3 regions of the Anoxybacillus sp. EFIL genome follow, and region 2 is predicted to be linked to each of the others. Evidence: riboswitches for the same ligand, from Rfam matches in the RefSeq annotation. Region 2 holds a riboswitch; each other region holds the start of a gene.
What was found. A riboswitch is a leader RNA that binds a small molecule or an ion and turns the genes downstream of it on or off. The one in region 2 is predicted to bind thiamine pyrophosphate.
Positions count from the first base shown of each region.

Region 1: linked by a shared signal. The riboswitch ahead of tenA (thiaminase II) and the one ahead of thiM (hydroxyethylthiazole kinase) in region 2 are both predicted to bind thiamine pyrophosphate.
Region 3: linked by a shared signal. The riboswitch ahead of thiC (phosphomethylpyrimidine synthase ThiC) and the one ahead of thiM (hydroxyethylthiazole kinase) in region 2 are both predicted to bind thiamine pyrophosphate.

Region 1 covers NZ_SDLH01000010.1:50,975-55,285, forward strand. Annotated here, with positions in the region: gene ES017_RS13245 (ABC transporter ATP-binding protein) at 1-786, opposite strand, end outside; gene ES017_RS13250 (ECF transporter S component) at 790-1,380, opposite strand; gene tenA (thiaminase II) at 1,355-2,050, opposite strand; TPP riboswitch at 2,140-2,247, opposite strand; gene ES017_RS13260 (class I SAM-dependent rRNA methyltransferase) at 2,381-3,565, shown strand; gene ES017_RS13265 (PepSY domain-containing protein) at 3,856-4,311, opposite strand, start outside.
Region 2 covers NZ_SDLH01000008.1:70,245-74,555, forward strand. Annotated here, with positions in the region: gene ES017_RS11970 (ABC transporter permease) at 1-91, shown strand, start outside; gene ES017_RS11975 (ABC transporter ATP-binding protein) at 84-785, shown strand; gene ES017_RS11980 (histidine phosphatase family protein) at 837-1,463, shown strand; gene ES017_RS11985 (thermonuclease family protein) at 1,460-1,987, shown strand; partial or broken gene ES017_RS11990 (hydroxylamine reductase) at 2,018-2,260, opposite strand; TPP riboswitch at 2,318-2,433, shown strand; gene thiM (hydroxyethylthiazole kinase) at 2,494-3,285, shown strand; gene thiE (thiamine phosphate synthase) at 3,287-3,940, shown strand; gene ES017_RS12005 (enoyl-CoA hydratase) at 4,027-4,311, shown strand, end outside.
Region 3 covers NZ_SDLH01000005.1:16,984-21,294, forward strand. Annotated here, with positions in the region: gene ES017_RS08995 (MBL fold metallo-hydrolase) at 1-437, opposite strand, end outside; partial or broken gene ES017_RS09000 (aldehyde dehydrogenase family protein) at 609-851, opposite strand; gene thiC (phosphomethylpyrimidine synthase ThiC) at 839-2,542, opposite strand; TPP riboswitch at 2,650-2,764, opposite strand; gene ES017_RS09010 (PH domain-containing protein) at 2,900-3,352, shown strand; gene ES017_RS09015 (PH domain-containing protein) at 3,342-4,311, shown strand, end outside.

The sequences.
Region 1 (4,311 bases), on a different contig from region 2:
CTGCACATGTAAAAGCACGTCTGACGGATGATACGGCTGCTGCGCTGTTTTTGGCTTTTCGTACATCTCCCACACTTCTGGATACCAAATGCCTTGTTCGGCAATAAACGAACGATACGTCGAAAATATATGATCCGTTGGGCCATCGGCAATCATTTCACCACATTCGTTAAACAAAATGATGCGCTCAACAAAATCGAGAATATGATCAATTTTATGCTCAACGATAACAACTGTTCGGTCGTCCGCTACTTCTTTTAACGTTTCCCATACTGCTTTTGTTCCTTCTTCATCGAGAAGCGCTGTCGGTTCATCTAAAAATAACACATCCGGGTCAAGCGCCAAGACAGAGGCAATCGCTAACCGCTGTTTCATTCCTCCCGATAACGTTTGAATCGGCACATGAACGTGCGGAAGACGAAGGCGCACGCGTTGAAGAACGCGCTCGATTTTTTCTTTCATCTCCGCACGTGGCACACCGAGATTTTCAAGGACAAACGCAATTTCTTCATCGACGTACGGCATGCAAAACTGCGCATCCGGATCTTGAAACACATAGCCGACTTGCTTTGGAATATGAAGCGCTTTTGCTTTCATCGGCACATCGATCGAGCGTGGAATAATGCCCGCCATCACTTGTAATAACGTCGATTTTCCACACCCTGATGGACCTAAAAGCAACACTTTTTCTCCTTTTTTGATCGAAAGCGATACATCGGTAAATAACCGTTTTTCCGCCCCCGGAAACTTTAACCGCAATTGTTCAATGTGTATCAACGATGTCACCTTCTATTTATCAAGCGAGTCGTAATCTTCTTTTGTCGTCGGGCGCAACAGTTGCGTCACACCTGTCGCTTCGAGCGCTTTGACAAGCGAATAAGCAAATACCCCCGCAATGATGATCGCTCCAACGAAACGCGCACCGATAAATAACGTTAAATTCCACCACGCTAATTGATCGATATATCCTTTGTAAAAATCAACTACTAACGAAGCGATGGTTGAACCGACGGCAGCAAGCGACACAACCGCCACGTCGAAACGTTTATAACGGAAAGCGGCGAAAACAAGCTCAGCGAGCAATCCTTGCACAAAACCGTAAAATAACACTTCTAGTCCCCACTCAGATCCAGCTAAAAACTCCCCTGAGGCGGCAGCGACTTCCGCAAGCAACGCCACTCCTGGCTTACGAATCAACAAATATGCCACTGTCGCAGCAATAAACCACATGCCATAAATAAGCTGATCGAGATGAAGCCCAAGCGGTTTCACCGCATAGTAAAGCGGTCCCCACACTTTATACACAATCCCAAACACAATCGCTACAACAACGGTCGTTAATACGTCTGTTAATTTAAGCCCTTTCGTTTGCATAAACATCCTCCTCTTCCATTGGCCAACGTTCTAATTTGTACGCCATGTCCCAAAATAAATATTCATACTGACTGCTGGTCCAAAAATGTTGCTTCATTCGCTCCAACTCTTTTTCACTTACTGTTTTCGCTATGTCGTTTAAGCGCGCAATTTGTTGTTCGACAAGCTGTCTAAACCAATCGGAGCCGTACGCTTCGATCCATTTCGCATAAATTGGATGATTCGGCTTACAATGCTTCAACCTCTCGCCAATTTCGTAATATAACCAATAGCACGGTAAAATGGCCGCTAACACATCACCAAAGTGCCCCGCAAACGCTGCCCGATACATATGTGACGTGTATGCATACGCGGTTGGGGCGGGAACAAATGACGCCTTTTCTTCTTCTGTAATGCCGAGCTCTTTCATAAACGTTTCATGTAAATGAAGCTCAGCTTCATACGTATTTTGCGCATGATTCGCCATGCTTGCGGTCGTTTGTAAATCGTCAGCCATCGCCCCGCCAAGCGCTTGCACTTTCGCAAAGTGTGTCAAATAATATGAATCTTGTAATACATAATACCGAAAACAACGTAAATCTAGCGTTCCTTCTCCTAGCTCTGTCACAAACGGATGTTGAAAACTCGCTTCCCAAATCGGATCGACAGCTTTGCGCAACTGTTCTGAAAACAACATTTCCTCTCCCCCTCATGAAAAATAAAAAACCACTTTCTTTGCGCAAAGAAAGTGGTTTGTAAACGATGGAAATTGGCATATAGACACACTTCGCACCGTCTCCACTTCCCTACGCTGGTATGATCCAGATCAGGTTCTAAGGGTCTCAAAGGCACACTTTGATCTCAGCCTATCTAAAGGCCCCCCTAGTGGAATGCATTTGCGTTATTCACTTTGTCACTAATATTAGCATATTTCATTGTTTTGTCAAATATTTTTCTCCATTATTTGCGCACATCGTGTTCTTCCTGTATGCTAAAGTAGCGAATATATAGTTCAGGAGTGGAATGTATGGCGAATGTATTTTTAAAACGAAAAAGAAAAAAGCGGCTCGAGCTTGGACATCCGTGGGTGTTTCAAAGCGAAGTTGACTATATTGAGGGGGACGTTGAACCAGGTGATTTCGTCAACGTATATAACCATCAACGTCATTTTTTAGCGAAAGGGTACATTAACCCGAAATCACAAATGATCGTGCGCGTGTTAACGCAAAATCCAAATGATGAATTAAATGCGCAATTTTTTATGAATCGCATTCGGCAAGCGTGGGCGTATCGCGAGCGCATGATTCCGGGCGTTCGTTCATGTCGCGCCATTTATGGAGAAGCGGATTTTTTACCTGGGCTCATCGTCGATAAATACGAAGATGTGCTCGTTGTCCAAATTTTATCGCTCGGCATGGAAAAAAGAAAAGAATGGATTTTACAAGCGCTTCTTGACGTCTTTCAGCCGAAAGCCATTTATTTGCGCAACGACGTCCACGTGCGTGAATTAGAGGGGCTGAAACAAGAAAAAGGATTTTGGTACGGCACGTGCGATACGAACGTACAAATTGAAGAAAATGGCGTGAAATATATTGTCGACATTGAAAACGGGCAAAAAACAGGGTTTTTCTTCGATCAGCGCCAAAATCGTGCCGCGATCAAGCCGCTCATTACAAGCGAATCGACTGTGCTCGATTGTTTTACGCATACCGGCTCATTTATGTTAAACGCCTGCTTATACGGGGCAAAACATGTGACCGCTGTCGACATTTCTGAACATGCGATTGAAACGGCAAAAAGAAACGCTGAGCTAAACGGATTTACAAACGTCGATTTCGTCGTGGCGAATGCGTTTGATTATTTAAGAGAGTGTGTACAAAAGGGGAAAAAATGGGATGTAGTCATTATTGATCCTCCAGCGTTTGCTAAGTCCGCTCATGCGGTACCAAAAGCGCTTGCCGGCTATAAAGATATTAATTTAAACGGCTTAAAGCTCGTCAAAGACGGCGGCTTTTTCGTAACAGCCAGTTGCTCGTATCATGTGCATCCCGATATGTTCCAAGCGATGGTCGCAGAAGCAGCGTTTGATGCAAAGAAAATTTTACGTCAAATTCATTGGAGCGGCGCAGGATATGACCATCCGAAACTGCTTGCCGCCGATGAAGGGGATTATTTGAAGTTTGCGATTTACGAAGTACATTCACGCAAATAAAACAGGTTGGCGTCCGCCAACCTGTTTGAAAATGGACAAAATTGTTGCTCACACACGACAACAAGATGGTGTATACTATAATTGAAAACGCTTACTTTTGTGTAGGTGATCGATATGTCATTAAAAACGATTTGTCCCAAGTGCTTCGGGAAAAAGAAAATAAAAATTTGTTTGTCGCTGTATAAAACATGCTCGTTTTGCAACGGAACAGGGAAAATTCAACAAACACCAACGAAACGAATTAGTTAAAAAGCACTTCACACCAACCATGGATGCGAAGTGCTTTTCGTTTATGCCACGGATTTTCGCTGTTTCGCTTTTGCCTGCGCTCGCAAAATTTTCACAGATAAATAAATCCCTGTTCCCGTTAAAATGATTATCGCAATCGCAGCCGCATCGATGATGAGACGATTCCAAATCCCAAGTTTCCCAACATGAATTGCACGGACAAACGAGGCGAATTTGTTCACTTCTTTTTTCACAACTGTGCCGTCTGGCGCAATCGTTACTAGCGTCCCATCTTTATCGTTTAACCGTACCATATACATACCGTGATTCATCACGACACCAACTTCGTCCATTGAAAATGCACCAGACTCACTCGCTTTTCTCACCGCATCAATCATATTTAACTTCCCATGTCCATGTCCATCCCCGTGCGCATGTTCATGGCTGCCGTGAGAATGACCACCCATTCCCATTAACCATCGCTCTGTTAACAATAAGCCTGTGACCGCTTCCAAAAG
Region 2 (4,311 bases):
ACTGTCATTTGTGGCGATCGCATGCGTATGGATCATTGTGCCATTATTTTTAGCGAACGTATGGATGAAACGAGGGAAACGTCATGCTTGAGGTGAGACAATTAACGAAAATATACAATGAACAAAACAAAGTAGAAAACATTTCATTTTCTGTTCAGCCAGGACAATGTTTGGCGTTATGCGGTGGTAACGGTGCTGGGAAAAGTACAATTATTAAAATGTTAATTGGACAACTCACTCCGACAAAAGGAGACATATGTGTAAACGGAAAACAAGTAAAAAAAGATGAGAAAAAATGGTTTTCCTTTATGCCCGATCATTTGCAATTTCCTCTGCTTTTAACGGGTTACGAAGTGTTATCTTTGTTCGGACGATGGCAAGGAGCAACAGCTGAGCGTGTCGAACAATGTTTACAGCTTGTTGGGTTGACGAACGATCAACATAAGCAAGTAAAGACATATTCAAAAGGAATGCAACAACGTCTTGCATTTGCGCAAGCGCTTTTAGCAGACGCGCCATTGCTTATTTTAGACGAGCCAACAAACGGTTTAGATCCGTATTGGGTATGGGAATTTAAACGACTCATTCAGATTGAAAAAGAAAAGGGAAAAGCCATTCTTTTTTCGACACATATGTTGTCGATCGTGGAAGAAATTGCAGATGCTGTTGCGTTTATTCATCAAGGACAAATGCTCGTATATGATTCGGTTTCTACACTTTGCCAAGATGGGCAATCGTTAGAGTCTATATTTTTTGCACAACTTTCACAACATATGGCATACTGAAAAAGTAAGCGAACATAGCTTACTTTTTTTCGTTTGGAGGGGGAATGTAACATGTTAAAATTATACGTCATTCGTCATGCAGAAACAGAGTGGAATGCACAACAACGCATGCAAGGATGGAAAGATTCATCTTTAACTGAAACAGGAAGAAAACATGCGACACTTTTACAGGAACGCTTACGTACTGTCCCGTTTACGGCTCTGTATTGTAGCCCGAGCGATCGAACAAAAGAAACGGCTCAAATTGTTTTAGGACAACGTGACGTACCAATGTATTTCGATGAACGCTTACGTGAAATTCATTTAGGTCATTGGGAAGGAAAAACGATTGCCGAAATTGCTCAAACAGATGAACGAAATCATTATTATTTTTATCATGAACCACATGCATACAATCCGATCGTTGGAGAAACGTTTCTTGATGTGCAACGTCGAGCTGTCGCTGCCATTCAGCATATTGCTGATACTCATTCAGAAGGTCATATTCTTGTCGTGACACATGGCGTCGTTATTCGTACGCTCCTTGTATATTGGAAACAGCAACCGCTCGCACAGTTATGGGAAAATAGCCGCGTATATGGTACGAGTGTGACTATCGTTTCGTTCGATGGAAAACAGTGGACTTTGGAATGTGAGTCAAATATTTCGCACCTTGAAGGTGAGATGATACGAGGATGAAAAAATGGTTTGTTCTTTTTGTATTCATTTTCCTTATTCACGGTTGTGTACAGCAAAATAAAGGAACGACGTTTGTTACGACAGTACAATATGTTGTTGATGGGGATACAATTAAAATAAAAAAAGATGGAGAGATTGTAACGGTTCGTCTATTAAACATTGACACGCCAGAAACGTATCGCGAAAAACAGGCGTATGGTGAAGAAGCAAAGCAATTTGCTAAAGATGTCCTTCTTCACAAAAAAGTGACGGTCGAATTAAGTGCGAAAGAACAACCGTATGATCGCTACGGTCGATTGCTTGCGTACATATGGTTGGAGGATGGAACTTTGTATCAAGAAAAAATTGTACAAGAAGGGCTGGCACGTGTTGCTTATGTGTTTGAGCCGGATGTAAAATATGCAAAAAAATTGTATAAAGCACAAGGGGAAGCAAAAAAAGCGAAAAAGCGCATTTGGAGTGTGGATGGATACGTAACAGAAGAAGGATTTAATATGAGCGTATGGTTAGATCAAGCTTCGTAAATGGGAAAAGGGCTGGATGAAACAGCCCTTTTAATGTGCTAACATGGCTTGCATATCTTCTTCTACATCGCGGATAAGTTTGAGACCGAACATATCTTGTAGGACGCTTAACACACCTTCCGAAATGAAGTGTGGTGCTTTCGGTCCAATTCGAATGTCTTGAATGCCTAAACTAAACAATCCGAGTAAGATGGCAACTGCTTTTTGTTCAAACCATGAAAGGACGATGCTAACAGGCAGTTCATTCACTTCACAGCCAAACGCTTCTGCAAGTTGTTCTATATTGAATAATGAGAAAAAATGTATTAAAATGAAAGAAAATTAAATGAGTCACACTACTAGGGGTGCCGGATGGCGATGGCTGAGAGGAAAACGCGCAATCAGTTTTCCGACCCTTTGAACCTGATCTGGTTTGTACCAGCGGAGGGAAGTAGGCTATGTTTTGTCAATGTAAACTAGTCGATTCTTTCCGACTAGTTTTTATTTTTTATAGGGGGGAATGAACGATGAATGTTGGACAATGGTTAACGCGCGTGAGAAAGGAGTCACCACTTGTACATAATATGACAAATGTGGTGGTGACCAATTTTGTTGCTAACGGTTTACTTGCGATAGGCGCATCTCCTGTCATGGCGTATGCTAAAGAAGAAGTAGCTGATATGGTGCGCTTGGCACGTGCGCTTGTATTGAATATCGGCACATTAAATGAAACAGACGTAGAAGCGATGTTGATTGCTGGAAAAGCGGCAAATGAAGCAAACGTCCCTGTTGTTTTTGATCCCGTTGGGGCGGGAGCGACAGCGTATCGCACGGAAACAGCAAGACGTATATTGAATGAAGTAAACATTTCTATTTTGCGTGGAAATGCATCAGAAATCGCAAGCGTTGCTGGAGAACAAGTACGTACAAAAGGGGTAGATGCAGGAGACGTTCAAGGTGATCTCGTGCACGTCGCTAAAAAAGTAGCACGTATGTTTCACTGTGTAGTCGTTGTAACTGGGAAAAATGATATAGTGACAGATGGAGAACACGTAACGATCGTTTCAAACGGCGATGCGATGTTGACAAAAGTAACCGGGACAGGTTGCTTATTAAGTGCAGTATTAGGCGCATTTGCTAGTGTAGGAGAAAACATGGTAGAATCATCTGTCGCTGCGCTCGCTTATTACGGTGTAGCAGCTGAAAAAGCAGCCAAACAAGCGCAAGCACCTGGTTCTTTTCAGCTTGCATTTCTGAATGCTTTATACGAAACGAGCGCAGAAGAAGTAGATGAATACGCACACATTCGAGGGGAATAAAATGATGAAACAAAAACTATCTTTATACTTTGTGATGGGGAGCGTCGATTGTACGAAAGATCCACTCGCCGTGCTTGATGAAGCGATCGAAGGTGGCATTACGATGTTTCAGTTTCGGGAAAAAGGAAAAGGGGCACTGACAGGAGTTGAAAAATATCGTTTAGCTGAGAAATTGTTTGAGCGATGTCTTGCTCACAACATTCCTTTTATTGTAAATGATGATGTTGATTTAGCGCTTGCCTTACAGGCAGATGGGGTTCATGTCGGACAAGAAGACGAGGCAGCTGAACGTGTTCGTGATCGAATAGGGGATCGCTATTTAGGGGTATCTGTGCACAACTTGAATGAAGTGAAACAAGCGCTTTCTGCTCGTGCCGATTATGTTGGCTTAGGTCCGATTTTCCCAACTGTTTCAAAAAAAGATGCAAAACAAGCATGTGGATTGGCAATGATTAAGCACATTCGCGCACATGAAAAACACGTTCCGCTTGTGGCAATCGGTGGGATTACACAACAAACAGCAAAACAAGTCATTGAGGCGGGGGCAGACGGAATCGCTGTCATTTCGGCCATTTGCCGTGCCGAACAAATTCGGGAACAAACAAAGCGGCTATATGAGATCGTGATGTGTGCAAAACAAAAAGGCGGCAGTTAATGTCGTCTTTTATATTTTTAATGCAGGATTTTATTTATATCCGTCGAAAGAGAAAAACGAACATATGAAAGAGGGAGATGGGAAAAATGGAACATATCGTATTGTCATATGAAGAGCGAGTCGCAACAATCGAATTGAATCGTCCGAATGCGTTGAACGCTTTAAACGAACAAATGTTAGCGGAGTTGCTACAAGCGTTAAAAGAAGTGGAAAAAAGCGAGGCGGATATTGTCGTCATTCGTGGACGAGGAAAGGGATTTTGTGCAGGGGGAGACATTAAAACGATGTTGCAGTCAACGAATGAACATTCATTCATAGAAGTGATGGAAACGATTAAACAAATTGCTCTCACACTGTATCAATTGCCGAAA
Region 3 (4,311 bases), on a different contig from region 2:
TGATCAACCGCATGACCTGGTGTATGAATGACATCCCATGTCGCGTGATGAGAAGAAAATGTTTTTCCAATCGGTTTGGCTTCGAAAGGAGGGCGTTTTCCCCAAAAAAACTTGCGATATATCGGATAATCTGCTTGTTTCCGACAATAATCAATCATGAGCTCATTCATATAAATGGGTAGTTGTCGTTTGTTTTGTAAACATGCTGCACAACCTGTATGGTCTTCATGAAAATGAGTAATGACAACTTGGTCAATTTGTAATTGGTTGAAAAACTGTGTAAATTCTCGTGCTAACGATTGTGCTCCGGTGTCAATCAATACACCATCAATCGAGAAACAATGAACGGTTAAGCGAACTCCTTGAAATGTGAGAGTACCTTTGGCAACGTGGACATCGCCAACCGTTTCTTGTTCAAATTTTTTCTTTAGTAACATCCCCACTCCCCCTTAATCCCATTATACTATATCAAAATGAATAGTCATTCATTATTTTTGGTTTTATGAAAATCATCGTTTTTTTGTTTCATTCATAAAAAATGAGCTGCCCTAAAGCAACTCATCATATCATTTCAAAAAGGCAGCGCTTTCGAGACGCTGCCTTGACGATTAAAAAAATCCAAGTTTTTTCGGTGAGTAGCTAACAAGTAAGTTTTTCGTTTGTTGATAATGTTCGAGCATCATTTTGTGCGTTTCACGTCCGATTCCTGACATTTTATATCCACCAAATGCCGCATGCGCAGGATATGCGTGATAACAATTTGTCCATACACGTCCAGCTTGAATGCCACGTCCAAAGCGATACGCTGTATTGATATCGCGCGTCCATACTCCAGCACCTAGTCCGTATAATGCACCTTATTTGTATATAATGCTTTTCCTTGTTCGACAAACTGTTTTGCCTTCTCCTTCATTCCTTCGTGTTGTAAAGTTTTTTGCAATTGATGTGAGATGTTCATTGAGCAAAATTTTGGCCCGCACATTGAACAAAAGTGGGCAAGTTTTGCTCCTTCAGCTGGTAACGTCTCATCATGATACTCACGCGCACGTTCAGGATCCAAAGACAAGTTGAATTGATCATGCCATCGGAATTCGAACCGTGCTTTTGACAAGGCGTCGTCTCTTTTTTGTGCACTAGGATGCCCTTTTGCTAAATCGGCAGCATGAGCAGCGATTTTATAAGCGATAACACCTTGACGGACATCGTCTCTATTTGGCAATCCGAGATGTTCTTTCGGAGTAACATAACAAAGCATCGCCGTGCCGTACCACCCAATGATTGCTGCACCGATAGCTGAGGTGATATGGTCATAACCTGGTGCAATGTCAGTAGTTATTGGACCTAATGTATAAAAAGGTGCCCCGTGACAAATTTCTATTTGTTTGTCGACATTTTCTTTAATTTTATGCATTGGAATATGTCCCGGACCTTCAATCATGACTTGAACATCATGCTCCCAAGCAATTTTTGTCAATTCTCCAAGTGTTTGCAGCTCGGCAAATTGAGCTTCGTCGTTTGCATCCGCAATCGAACCAGGGCGCAATCCGTCCCCAAGTGAAATAGCGATATCGTAAGTTTTTAAAATCTCACAAATCTCCTCAAAATGAGTGTATAAAAAGTTTTCTTCGTGATGTGCTAAGCACCATTGCGCCATAATGGAACCACCGCGAGAAACGATCCCCGTCGTGCGATTGACTGTTAAAGGAATGTAACGAAGTAATACGCCAGCATGAATAGTAAAATAGTCGACCCCTTGTTCTGCTTGTTCGATTAATGTTTCACGATAAACGTCCCATGATAAATGTTCGACAACTCCATTGACTTTTTCTAATGCTTGATAAATAGGGACAGTACCAATTGGAACAGGAGAATTGCGAATAATATATTCTCGAGTCTCGTGTATATGTTTTCCTGTTGATAAATCCATGACAGTATCAGCGCCCCAGCGGATCGCCCAAAGCATTTTTTCAACTTCTTCTTCTAAGGAAGAGGTGACAGCTGAATTTCCGATATTTGCGTTAATTTTCACGTGGAATTTACTTCCTATAATCATCGGTTCACTTTCAGGGTGGTTAATATTAGCTGGGATAATTGCTCTTCCTGCCGCCACCTCTTGACGAACAAATTCGGGATCCATTTGTTCGCGAATTGCGACAAACTCCATTTCAGGTGTAATGATCCCTCGTTTTGCATAGTGCATTTGTGTAACCGTTTTTCCTTTTTTCGCGCGCATCGGTTTGCGTTGAAAAGGTAAGTTCGCATTAGGAAACCTTCCTTCATACTTTTCGACATCGCCGCGTTCGACTATCCATTCTTCTCTTAACGTTGGCAATCCTTTATGAATATTCGGTTCAAAAAGTGGATCGGTGTACGGTCCGCTTGTATCATAAACGCGAATCGCCCCATTTTCTAATATTGTTGTTTCTGTTTTTGTTGGCGACAGTTGAATTTCACGCATCGGAACACAAACATCTTTTCGACTTCCTTGCACGTACACTTTTTTACTTGAGGGAAATAACATGTTGGAAAATAAATTGTTCATTCTTATTCGCTCCTTTTCATTTTTTAATAGGAGCAATGCCAACACGTAAAAAAATCAGGTTCCATAAAAAGAACCTGATTTTGTCCGCAAATAGTACAAGCGAATGACACTCGCACCATCTACTTCCCTACGCTGGCATCACCCAGATCAGGTTCAAAGGGTCAAAGAACTTTTGCGCGTCCTTCTCTCAGTCCAAGCTATTGGACACCCCTAGTAGATGCAAAATTATGAACTTTAAAAATAATCTAGCATATGATAAAAATATTGTAAAGTATATATATTCGAAAATATACTTGATGGTGTTTGTATTTTAGAAGTAGCGGTAATGGAGGCATTGAAGGAGAGGGGATAAGAAACATGGAAAACGTACTTTCTGAACGGGCCGTGTTGATGTGGCGAATGTATGAAGTTATTCGTTTATTTATTTTTCTTCTCTTATACGTGATTGTTCATTTTTTCGTTCCTATGTGGGTTGTTTTGGGACTCGTTTGCTTATGGATTGCTGATGCGATTTTGTTTGTTTTTTTCGTTCCGCGCTGGAAATGGGAACGCTGGCGATATATCATTCGTGATCGAGAAATTGAACTCGAGCACGGGGTATGGATTCGAAAGCGTACGCTTATTCCCATCCATCGCGTTCAACATGTTGATGTAAAGCAAGGTCCGTTAGCACGAAGGCAAAAACTGGCTTCACTTTACATTTATACAGCGGCAACTGCGCACGAAATTCCATTTCTTGATGAACAAGAAGCAGAGAAGTTGCGTTACTACATTTCCTCTTTAGTGAAGGAAGATGAAAATGATGCATGAAAAGAAACGGTTGCATCCGATTGCGATTGTTATTTATATAGTTAAGCGGTTAAAGCAAGGACCGTTTTTGGCGCTTGCGTTACTTCTAGCAATAAAAAAGAAAACAGGTGATCCTTTCGTTGATTGGATGCCTTTGTTTTTATTTCTTTTTTATGCTATGCTCGCTGGGTATATGTCGTGGCGGCGATTTACATATCGTTTACAAGAAAATGACATGTATATTGAACAAGGGATATTTGTAAAAAAGAAACGGTATATTCCATTTGATCGTATTCAAGGTATTTCACATTCGTCAGGGGTGTTACAGCGGCTTGTAGGTGTTGTGCAAGTACATATTGAAACAGCTGGCAGGCAAATGGATGAACCAGAAGTAATACTTTCAGCGGTTTCCATAGAAGAAGCAAAGCAAATAGAGCGAGCGGTGCATCACAAAAAACGAGAAAACATATTTATAGAAATAGAAGATAAGACGGATGCCATATTTACACTTCGTTTTCGCGACGTATTGTTTTTATCTATCACAAGTGGTGGTGCTTTTGGAGTCATTGCAGCGATTGGTGCATTTTTTTCTGAGTTTGATGATTTCATTCCGTTTGAACGGCTAAACATATTTTTTCGCGCTGACGATACAGCTTCTACACTTGTCTTTTTGCTTGTCGTTTTTATGATCGCTTACGTGTTGTCTGTGATCGGTCATCTTTTTCGCTATATGAATTTTACGGTTGTCAAACAAAACAAAACGATAACGATAACAACAGGATTGCTGCAAAAAAAGAGCATTTCTACATCGATTGAGCGCGTTCAAGCCATTGCAGTGAAGGAAAGTCCGATTCGGTACTTGTTCGGTTATGTTTCTGTTCACCTTATTCATGCCGGAGGGGCACTTGATGATGGAAAACATGGCAGTCTCGTGTTGTTTCCGCTTGTTCGTCAAAATGAAGTCGTGTCTCTCGTTGCGA